One region of the Massilia scottii genome, then DNA from elsewhere that is predicted to be linked to it. Evidence: riboswitches for the same ligand, from Rfam matches in the RefSeq annotation. Region 1 holds a riboswitch; each other region holds the start of a gene.
What was found. A riboswitch is a leader RNA that binds a small molecule or an ion and turns the genes downstream of it on or off. The one in region 1 is predicted to bind cobalamin.

Region 1 (2,197 bases):
GGGCGCGGTGAGCTTGACATCGAAGCGGCCGAAGTCGGCGTAGAACTCGGTCTCGTGGTGATATTCGTGCACGTTCCAGCGCGCCCTGGCGGCGCCGCGTTCGCCAGGCAGTTCCAGCACCCCGATCTTGGGGAACCACTGGCCCACCAGGTGAAAGCTGCCGACATGGCCGGTACTGGCCACCACGCGCGGCAATTGGGTCAGGAAGGTGATATCGAAGCTGGTGGAAGCGCCTGGCGCCACCGGCGCCGGCAGGTCGAAGCGCACCACCGTCTCGTCGGTGGCGGGGCCGTTGTCGGGGTGGACGAACGACCAGTCGACCCTGGCACCGCCCTGGGTCACGCTGCGCAGGGTGATATGGCCCCATTCGCCGGGGGCGATGGTGGCGTTGTAGCCGGATTCGCGCTGCTCGGTGAAGAAGGTGCTGCCGGCGCTTTTGAAGGCGTTCATGTACAGGTGCAGGTAGACGCTGCGCACGGTCTCCTTGCTGCGGTTGCGCCAGGTGAGTTTCTGCTTGCCGTCGACCGTGTGCGCTACCGGGTCGAGCGTCGCTTCGATCCGGTAGTCGACCACGCGGTCCGACAGGGTCGCTTCGCTGCCGCTGCGCGGCCCGCCCCACGCGTCCGGGGAGCTCGGCACGCTCACCGCGCTGGCCGAGGGCATGGCGAAGCCGATGCCGACGTCGGTCACCGGTTCCGGAATCGGCGTGATGGTGATGTCGGCCTGCGCCATCAGCTCGGCCCCCGCGACGGCGGCTGCCGCCAGCAGGAGCGCCCTCTGGGCCATGGTTCGGGTACGCGCTTGCATGCATTCTCCTGCGCCGCCGGGCGCTTCGATTGGTAACAGGTCTGGCTGGTGGGCAGCCGGCCGCACAGCATGCCACAACGCCCGCCGGGCCGCGGTCCGGATGGCGACTCCGATTATAATGGCGCAGTTTTGGTGCCCGCCCGCGTCTTCACGCCGGCAGTTAAACGGGAAACACGCAGTGTGCTGCCCCCGCAACGGTACTGCAAGCCGTCGTTACTGACGTCGTGCGAGCCCGGATACCGGCCAAAACAGGTGGACATGATGCCGCGCAGCGCGCCTCTGTCCGTGCAATCCGGCTTGCGGGGACGCAGGCCCGGACTCTATTTTCTGAAGACGACATCATGATTTCTGCAGTATCGCCGCGCCGTGCGCTCTCCGCCAGGCCGCTCGCGCTGGTTTCCGCCCTGTCCCTGTGTTTCATGTCCAGCGCCGCGCTGGCCGCCGATGGCCAGGCCCAGGCCCAGGCCCAGACCCTGCCCGCCGTGACCGTGACCGGCGCCCGCTTTGCCAGCGACCCGGCGCTGGCCCCGATCGGCGCGACCGTCATCAGCGCCGACGACATCCGCCGCGCCGGCGCGGCCGACGTCAACCAGGCCATCCGCCAGATCGGCGGCGTGTACGGCCGCCAGAGCCTGGACGGCTCGCCCGATTTCAGCCTCGACCTGCGCGGCTTCGGCACCAACAGCAGCCAGAACATGGTGGTCACCCTGGACGGCGTGCGCATGTCCGAAAGTGAATTGAGCAATGCGACCCTGTCGTCGATCCCGATCGAGACCGTCGAGCGCATCGAAATCATCCGCGGCGGCGCCAGCGTGCTGTATGGCGAAGGCGCCACCGGCGGCGTGATCCACATCGTCACGCGCCGTCCCGAGGCCAATGGCGGGCGCGGCATGCTGCGCGCCGAAACCGGTCAGTTCAACCTGCGCGACCTGCGCGCCGCCGTGGCCCGGTCATGGAACGGGTTCGCGCTCGACGCCTCGGTCGGCAGCCAGCGCACCGACAATTACCGCGACCATAACAGCTTCGAGCTCGATACCTTCAGCGGCGGCGCCCAGTGGGCATACCAGGGTGGCCGCACCGGCCTGCGCTACGACCGTGCGCGCCAGGAATCGGAATTGCCGGGCGCCCTGAGCATGCAACAGTTCCGCGACAACCCGCGCCAGGCCAGCACGCCAGACGATGTGGGCTCGCTCGATTCGGACCGCCTGACCGCGTTCGTGGAGCAGCGCGTCGGCAGCGTCGACCTGGCCGCCGAACTGTCGCGCCGCGAGCGCACGGTCCGTTCCACCTATTTCTACACCTTCGAGGGCGTGCGCGCAGCCTCGAAGTCGACCTACGACAGCGCCCAGACCCAGTTCTCGCCGCGCCTGCGCCACCTTGCGCACATGGG
Region 2 (2,197 bases), on a different contig from region 1:
CGATGCGTGGGTAAGCAGCGCGATGTGCGCCGGGCCTTGAGGAAAATCAGGTGATGTCATGGTCCGCCACAATTGTGTCGCCTTCGCCGATGCGATGGAAAATCAGGTCGGTCACTTCGGCGCCGCCGATCAGGTGCTCGGCGACGATGCGCCCTGCTGCCGCTTCGTCGACGCGCCGGTACCACACGCCTTCCGGGTACACCACCACGATCGGCCCTTCATTACGGCATGCGACCATGCAGTGCGTGCGGGTGCGCTTGACGCAGAGGTCCGGATGGGCGTCGATCTCGCGCCCCATGTGCTCGAACACGGCCTGCGCCTGCACGCCGTTTTCGGTGCAGCGCGGGCCGACGCACATGAACACGTGCCGGTCATGGGTACGCATCGGTCAGCCGAATTTCTTGTAGAAATAGCCCGCCAGCGCGCCCATGGCCACCCAGAAGGCGGCATTGGCCAGCAAGGTCGCGTACAGGAAGCTCAGCGCCAGCTCGGGCGGTGCGCTGCTCGAATGGACCTTCGGCTGGGGCGAACCGACCAGATGCGGCACGAACAGCAGCAAGGCGCCGGCGATCCTGAGCGGCCAGTTCTTGGCGAAGACCAGCAGCGCCAGCCCGCCCGCGCTGGCCATGACGGTGGCGGTCCACCACAACTGGCGCGCCAGCAGCGGCGCCGCGACGGTACCCGGCAGCTCGGGCGGCAGGCCGACCGAGGGCGCCACGAAAAAGACCGTGTAGCCGGCCGCGCCCCACAGCACGCCCGCGCGCCAGCCGCTTGCGCCGCCATGCAGGCTGATGGCCGCTGCCAGCAGCAGCGCGAAGCCGACGCCGGCGCTGATGTTGGCCACCGCCGTGTAGAAGGTGCGCTCGGCGCCGTCGTCCGGCTGCCAGCCGCCGTGTTCATGGGCGCCCTCATCCGCGTGTTCGTGCGGCGTGGCGTCGGCGTGGCTGTGCGGTGCGGCCTGCTCCAGTGCCTTCGGCGCGGCGCTCTCGAACACCTCGGCCTGCAAGATAATGGGTGCCACTTGCAGCTGCTGCACGCCGGTCAGCAGCAGGCCGGCCAGGATGCCGGCCGCCGCTGCGCTGGCGATGATGCGGTTGAAGGTGCCCAGGCTTGCCGCGGGCGCGGTGCGGATCAGTGGCATGGGAAGCCGGCCGAGTGGCGGCTGTCGTGCGCCGCGTTGTGCAGCGCTTCCATCGAGGCGAAACCGGCACCGTACAGCAGCACGATGCCAAGGCTGGCGGCGCACATGGCCTGCACAATGCGCTCCTTGATGGAGACAAACGGGACTTGTTCATCGGCGGTGGTGATGAAGCTACGGATCGGCGACATGGCATTCCTTCCTAAAGCATTTCGCATAAAGCCAGGCAAATGCAGACGCGCGCGTCTTGCCCTGTCCGGCAACCGGGGCTTGTACGGGGAGAAGGAACGTGAGATGGGGTGCGGAACGCAGCGATCCACCTGGATCGCCCTCCGCGATACAAACGACTTACCGCTTCGGCTGGTTTCCGGGCTGGCGAGTGGCGGGGCAAAAAACCCTTCCCGGATATGCGCCTTCCCATGCTGACTAGGCACAGTGGCTTGATGCACATCCTTGACTCGCTTACCGTTGCGGGGGCAGCGCCGGCTTTGCCCCCCTTGAGAGGTCGCACCGGCTTCCCATTTAATCCGGCAAACGATCGTTTGCCAGAACCAGAAGCTTGACTACCGGCGAAGTATAGGTCTGGACTATATAAATTGCAAGGTTGCGCGGGCCGGCGTGTGCGCAGCGGACGAATTTACCAGTCGCGCCATTGTTCGGTGATGTCTTCGTCGGCTTCCAGGCCCGCATCCTTGGCAACCAGGTAGATGATGTCGCACAGGCTTTCGCGCTCTTCGGTCTCGATCACGCTGCAGCGTTCATCAAACGCATTGAGGGCAAGGACGACGCGTTCGACTTCTTTCATGATCGCGGCGGGGGCTGCAGGTTGGGGGAGCTTTTCCACGGCAGCGGCATAAGTGTCGAGGATTCCGGCGCACTCGTCGATCTCGGCCTGGCCGTACGGAGCCTCGCTCTCCGGGTCTTCGGCGCAGCGCCCCATGTAAGCAGCCATCCCGCCGAGAAGGCGGGCGCGGATCGAAGCGATGCTGGGATTGGGTGGCATGGCGTGGCACTCCTTCAAAATTCAGGGGTGCCAATGTAGCACGAAGCCGCGCTACC
Region 3 (2,197 bases), on a different contig from region 1:
GCGCGTCATTGCTGTGGAAGCCCCGTCCCCAGTTCAGGTACATCTCCGCATTGTTCCCCAGCGTGAAAATCGCCGTGAACTTCGGACTGGTGATGCCGGCATTCACCTTGCCCGAGTTGGCGCCCGTGTCGCTGTGGACATCGAACCCGTAGCGGTCGGCGCGCAGCCCGGCGACAGTGCGCAGCCATGGCGCCCAGACGGTGCTATTGGACAGGTACAGCGCGCCGCTGCGCTGCTTGACCCTGTCCTCGCGCACGCTCAAGCGGCGCTGGCGCGCCTGGCTCAAATACAGGCCGACCGGGGCCAGCCTGTCCTGGCGCAGCTGAACGCCGAACGCTGTCTCGGAAGCGAAGGGGCCCAGGGCGTGGCGCCATGCGCGCTGCGCGTCCAGGCCGAGAATCTGCCGGCTTTCCGCCTGGTGGAACTGGTCGCCGTGCTCCGGATCGTCCAGTGCATAGGTAAAGTCGCTGAACAGGTCGAGCCGCGATGCGATGATGTAGGCATTGGCCCTGGCGCTGCCCGTGCCGTACTGGCGGCGCCACTCGCCCGACAGGCTGTAACGCGAGGTGTCGCCGCCATCCGTGGGAGCGAGCGTGCCATAGCGGCCGATCAGCCCGGCGTCGAGCGCGCGTTGCGGCACCTGATCGGTCGACGTCCACGACGAATGCATGCCCATCGCCGTCACCCGCACATCGTCGTCGCCGCGCCGCCAGCTGTACGACAGCACGCCGTTGACACGCTTGTAGTCTTCCGGCGTCTCCCAGGGACCATCCTGGCCCGCGCGTTCGAGGGCGTACAGCAGCGTACCGGCGGCGAGCGGGGTGGCGTTGGCGAGCAGCGCGCGGCTGAAGCGGTTCTGGCCGGCCTCCAGGCTCAGCAAGCCTTGCTCCATGTGCCGCACGTAGTCGAAAGCGGCTGCGCCGGCGACGGAAAAATCGCCTTCCTCCGCGTAATAGGTGCCTTTTTTATACGCGATGGTGCTGACCAGCTCCGGAATCAGGAAATTCAGGTCCGAATAGCCCTGGCCGTGCGCATTGGTCGGCAAGTTGACCGGCATGCCCATGACCGTGGTGCGGAAATCGGTGCCGTGATCGAGATTGAATCCGCGCGCGAAATATTGATTGGCTTTGCCGTCGCCGGCGTGCTGGGTCACGATCAGGCCTGGCACCGCTTCAAGCAGCTCGCCTGTGCGCAGCAAGGGACGGTTTTCGAGCTGCCTGGCGGTCACGGTGCCCTGGTTGGCCGAATCGGCGACGCCGAGCGGTATCAGGCTGGCGGACACGCGCACTTGCTGGACGGGGGATGGGGTATCGCCGTCGACGGTGGCGTTGGCAAAGGCGGGCATGGCCAGCAGCAGCATTGGCGACAGCAGGCGCAGCCCGCGTTGCGACGGGGCAGGGGTGGTATTTTTCACGGGTACTCTCGGTTAAGACCGGACAGGCCGGTCCGCTTGTTTTGTACGGCGCACATCCCCGTGCACCGAGAAAAAAGAAGCTGCGGCCGACAGAGGCGCGAGAGTCGATGGAGATGAGGGAGCGGCGGCGTTAAGCGCGGTCCCAGGCGATCCACAAACACGACAATTCCCGGCCGCTTGCTTCCATGCGTCCTGGCCGGTATCCGGGCTGACAGGTCAGATTGCCTCGCCTTCCCATGCCGGCGGCACAGTGGACCAAAGAGACAACCGGCCGCACGTCGTTGCACGACATGCGGCGCCTGTTTTACCGTTGCGGGGACAGCACACGTTTGCCGCTGGCATGCCAGCGCGTGTTTCCCGTTTAACTGCGGCCTTCAGAACAAGGCCGCGAGCACCAAAACGTGGCAATCATAACGGCTGCTGATGTATTTGGCAACGTTTCAATATGCAGTGACAGGCCGGGCCCGAGGAAGCGCTACGCTTGCCGGCCGGCGCCGGACAGCCTGGCGCGCCTCATTGCCGCATCATGGGCAATGAAGTGCGCAAACTGGCGCTTACCAGTTGTATTTCAAGGTCGCCCGTGCCGAGCGCGAGAGGCCCAGATAGCAGCTGTGGGCGGCGAAGCAGGAGGCGACATACTCCTTGTCCGCCACATTGTTCACGTGCAGTTCGGCCATCCAGTCGTTCATGCCCAGCCGGCCCAGGTCGTAGCGCAGCGCCAGGTCGAACAGGGTGCGGGCGGGCGCCGCGAAGCTGTTGATCGTGTCGCCCTGCGTCTTGCCG
Region 4 (2,197 bases), on a different contig from region 1:
GGCGTTCTGGTTGATTGTGCTGGCGGCTGCCTCTGAATACGAGACGAATAGTGCGAGTGCGGGTAGTAAAGTGCGCAAGGAACGACGAAAGCGAATGCTCATGTAGTGTCTCCTTTATTGTGGGTCCCAGCAGACAGGCTAACCATGTCAGCAAGCCTGAGCTCGGTGTTCGTACTGTATTTCAAATACGAACAACAGTGCTAATTAAGCATTCGTGTTGTACATAAAATATCAAAAATGTGTGAATTTGTTGTAAATGTGTAGTGCCGTCACCCGACGTCGCCCATGACCCGCACAGCGCTGGCCTGCGCCGCTGCGGCCTGTGTGCCGGCGTCAGCGCGGCAATAGGGTGACAAATGTGCTTTGTCGAATGTAAAATGCGCCCCAATACGTGAATGGTGCCCTCCCGCTTGTCGGCCGGAGGGTGAAACGGGAAGCCGGTGACGCGCGAGATTTTCATTTCGCGCCAGTCCGGCGCAGCCCCCGCTGCTGTAAGCCTGACGACTTTGATCGAACGCCACTGTGCATCGCATGGGAAGGCAAGACCAGGGAAGGATGAAGGCGAGCCAGAAGACCGGCCAGTCACGATGCATGCGCAACACCCGGGGTGAGGTGTTGCCTGTTATTTGTTCGCCGTTTTTTCTTTTTGCTAATGCAATCGCACGCCAATGGCGTACGCGTATCCGTTCGCCATTGGCGCATGGCGCGTGCCGTGGCGGCTGCGTGCGCCTTCGCGAACTTCATCGCCGGGGATCCGGTCATTTACTATGTCAGACGCTTCCATGATGCATTCCAGCCAAACTTGTTCTACCCCCATCCGCCCCATCGTCGCCGCCGTCGCACTGTTGTGCGGGTCCGCTGCCTGGGCCGAGCCAACCACGGTGATGCCGACTGTGACCATTCAGGCCGCGGCCGAGGAGGAGGGCCTGGGGCTGAAGCGCCGGAACGCCACGGCCAGCCGGCTCGATCTGACGACGCAGGACATGCCTGCCAGCGTCGAGTCGCTCGGCGCGGCGAGCATCGAGGCGCGCGGCGATGTGCAGCTCAAGGATGCCGTCACCCGCACCACGGGCCTGACCGACATCAGCTCGCCCGGCAACGGCATCGGCTACGCGGCGCGCGGTTTCAGCGGCAACAGCGCCATCGCCATCCTGGAAAACGGCCAGCGCCCGCAGGTGGGCTCGGGCACGGCCACCTATCCGTCCGATCCGTGGGGGTATGAGTACATCGAGGTGCTGCGCGGCCCTGGTTCGGTGATCCACGGCAGCGGTACCACCGGCGCCACCATCAATGCCGTGCGCAAGGCGCCGGCAGGCGCCGCCTCGCTCGAAGCGATGGCCGGCATCGGCGGCGGGCGCGCGTTGCGCGCCGGCGTCGGCGTCACCGGTGCGCTGGGGGAGAGCGGCGCATTCCGTGTCGACGCCTATGCCGACCGCAGCGACGGGCTGATCGAGCGGGGCAAGGCGCGCCACGGCAAGGTACTCACCAGCCTGGCCTATGCCTTGACGCCCGCCATCGACCTTGCCATGCAGCTCGACCATCTGGAACAGAAACCGCAGCGCTACTTCGGCACACCGCTGATCAATGGCGGGCTCGCGCGCGCACTGCGCAAGCAGAACTACAACGTGGGCGACGCCGACATCGGCTTTGACGACGACAAGGCGCTGGTCCGCCTGAGCTGGCGCGTCTCGCCGGCTCTCACCGTCACCGACGAGCTCGTGCATATGAAAGCGCGCCGCCACTGGCGCAATGCCGAGACCTATTATTACAACCCGCAAGCGGAGATGGTCGAGCGCAGCAATTACATCGCCATCGGCCATGATCAGGAACAAACCGGCAACCGCCTCGAAGCGCGCTGGAATGCCGGGGCCAACCGGATCGTTGCCGGATGGGAAGCTGCCACGATCAATTTCACCCACACCAACAACGCGCCGTACGGCGGTGCCTCCAGCGTGGCGCCCACGGGGTTCAATCCGGGCCGGTTCGACAGCCCGGACGCCTTGCGCCCGAATTTCACAACCCATACCCGCAGCAATGCGCTGTATGCCGAAGATTCCCATGCGCTCAGTGCGCGGCTGCTGCTGCTGGCGGGCCTGCGCCATGACCGTTACAAGGTCGGGCGCGTCAGCCTGCTGGGGGCGGCCGGCTTTACCTCGACGCTACAGTCGACCGCCGTGCGGCTGGGCCTGACCTGGAA

Region 2: linked by a shared signal. The riboswitch ahead of RBA41_RS07745 (CbtB domain-containing protein) and the one ahead of RBA41_RS18555 (TonB-dependent receptor) in region 1 are both predicted to bind cobalamin.
Region 3: linked by a shared signal. The riboswitch ahead of RBA41_RS03515 (TonB-dependent receptor) and the one ahead of RBA41_RS18555 (TonB-dependent receptor) in region 1 are both predicted to bind cobalamin.
Region 4: linked by a shared signal. The riboswitch ahead of RBA41_RS03710 (TonB-dependent receptor) and the one ahead of RBA41_RS18555 (TonB-dependent receptor) in region 1 are both predicted to bind cobalamin.

What each region holds. Positions count from the first base shown of each region.
Region 1 covers NZ_JAVCWM010000012.1:211,477-213,673, reverse strand. Annotated here, with positions in the region: gene RBA41_RS18560 (M1 family metallopeptidase) at 1-807, opposite strand, end outside; cobalamin riboswitch at 921-1,069, shown strand; gene RBA41_RS18555 (TonB-dependent receptor) at 1,149-2,197, shown strand, end outside.
Region 2 covers NZ_JAVCWM010000004.1:384,258-386,454, forward strand. Annotated here, with positions in the region: gene RBA41_RS07730 (cobaltochelatase subunit CobN) at 1-60, opposite strand, end outside; gene RBA41_RS07735 ((2Fe-2S) ferredoxin domain-containing protein) at 47-385, opposite strand; gene RBA41_RS07740 (CbtA family protein) at 389-1,141, opposite strand; gene RBA41_RS07745 (CbtB domain-containing protein) at 1,132-1,329, opposite strand; cobalamin riboswitch at 1,480-1,709, opposite strand; gene RBA41_RS07750 (hypothetical protein) at 1,776-2,141, opposite strand.
Region 3 covers NZ_JAVCWM010000002.1:270,562-272,758, forward strand. Annotated here, with positions in the region: gene RBA41_RS03515 (TonB-dependent receptor) at 1-1,414, opposite strand, end outside; cobalamin riboswitch at 1,592-1,828, opposite strand; gene RBA41_RS03520 (TonB-dependent siderophore receptor) at 1,969-2,197, opposite strand, start outside.
Region 4 covers NZ_JAVCWM010000002.1:367,249-369,445, forward strand. Annotated here, with positions in the region: gene RBA41_RS03705 (SGNH/GDSL hydrolase family protein) at 1-102, opposite strand, end outside; cobalamin riboswitch at 380-597, shown strand; gene RBA41_RS03710 (TonB-dependent receptor) at 894-2,197, shown strand, end outside.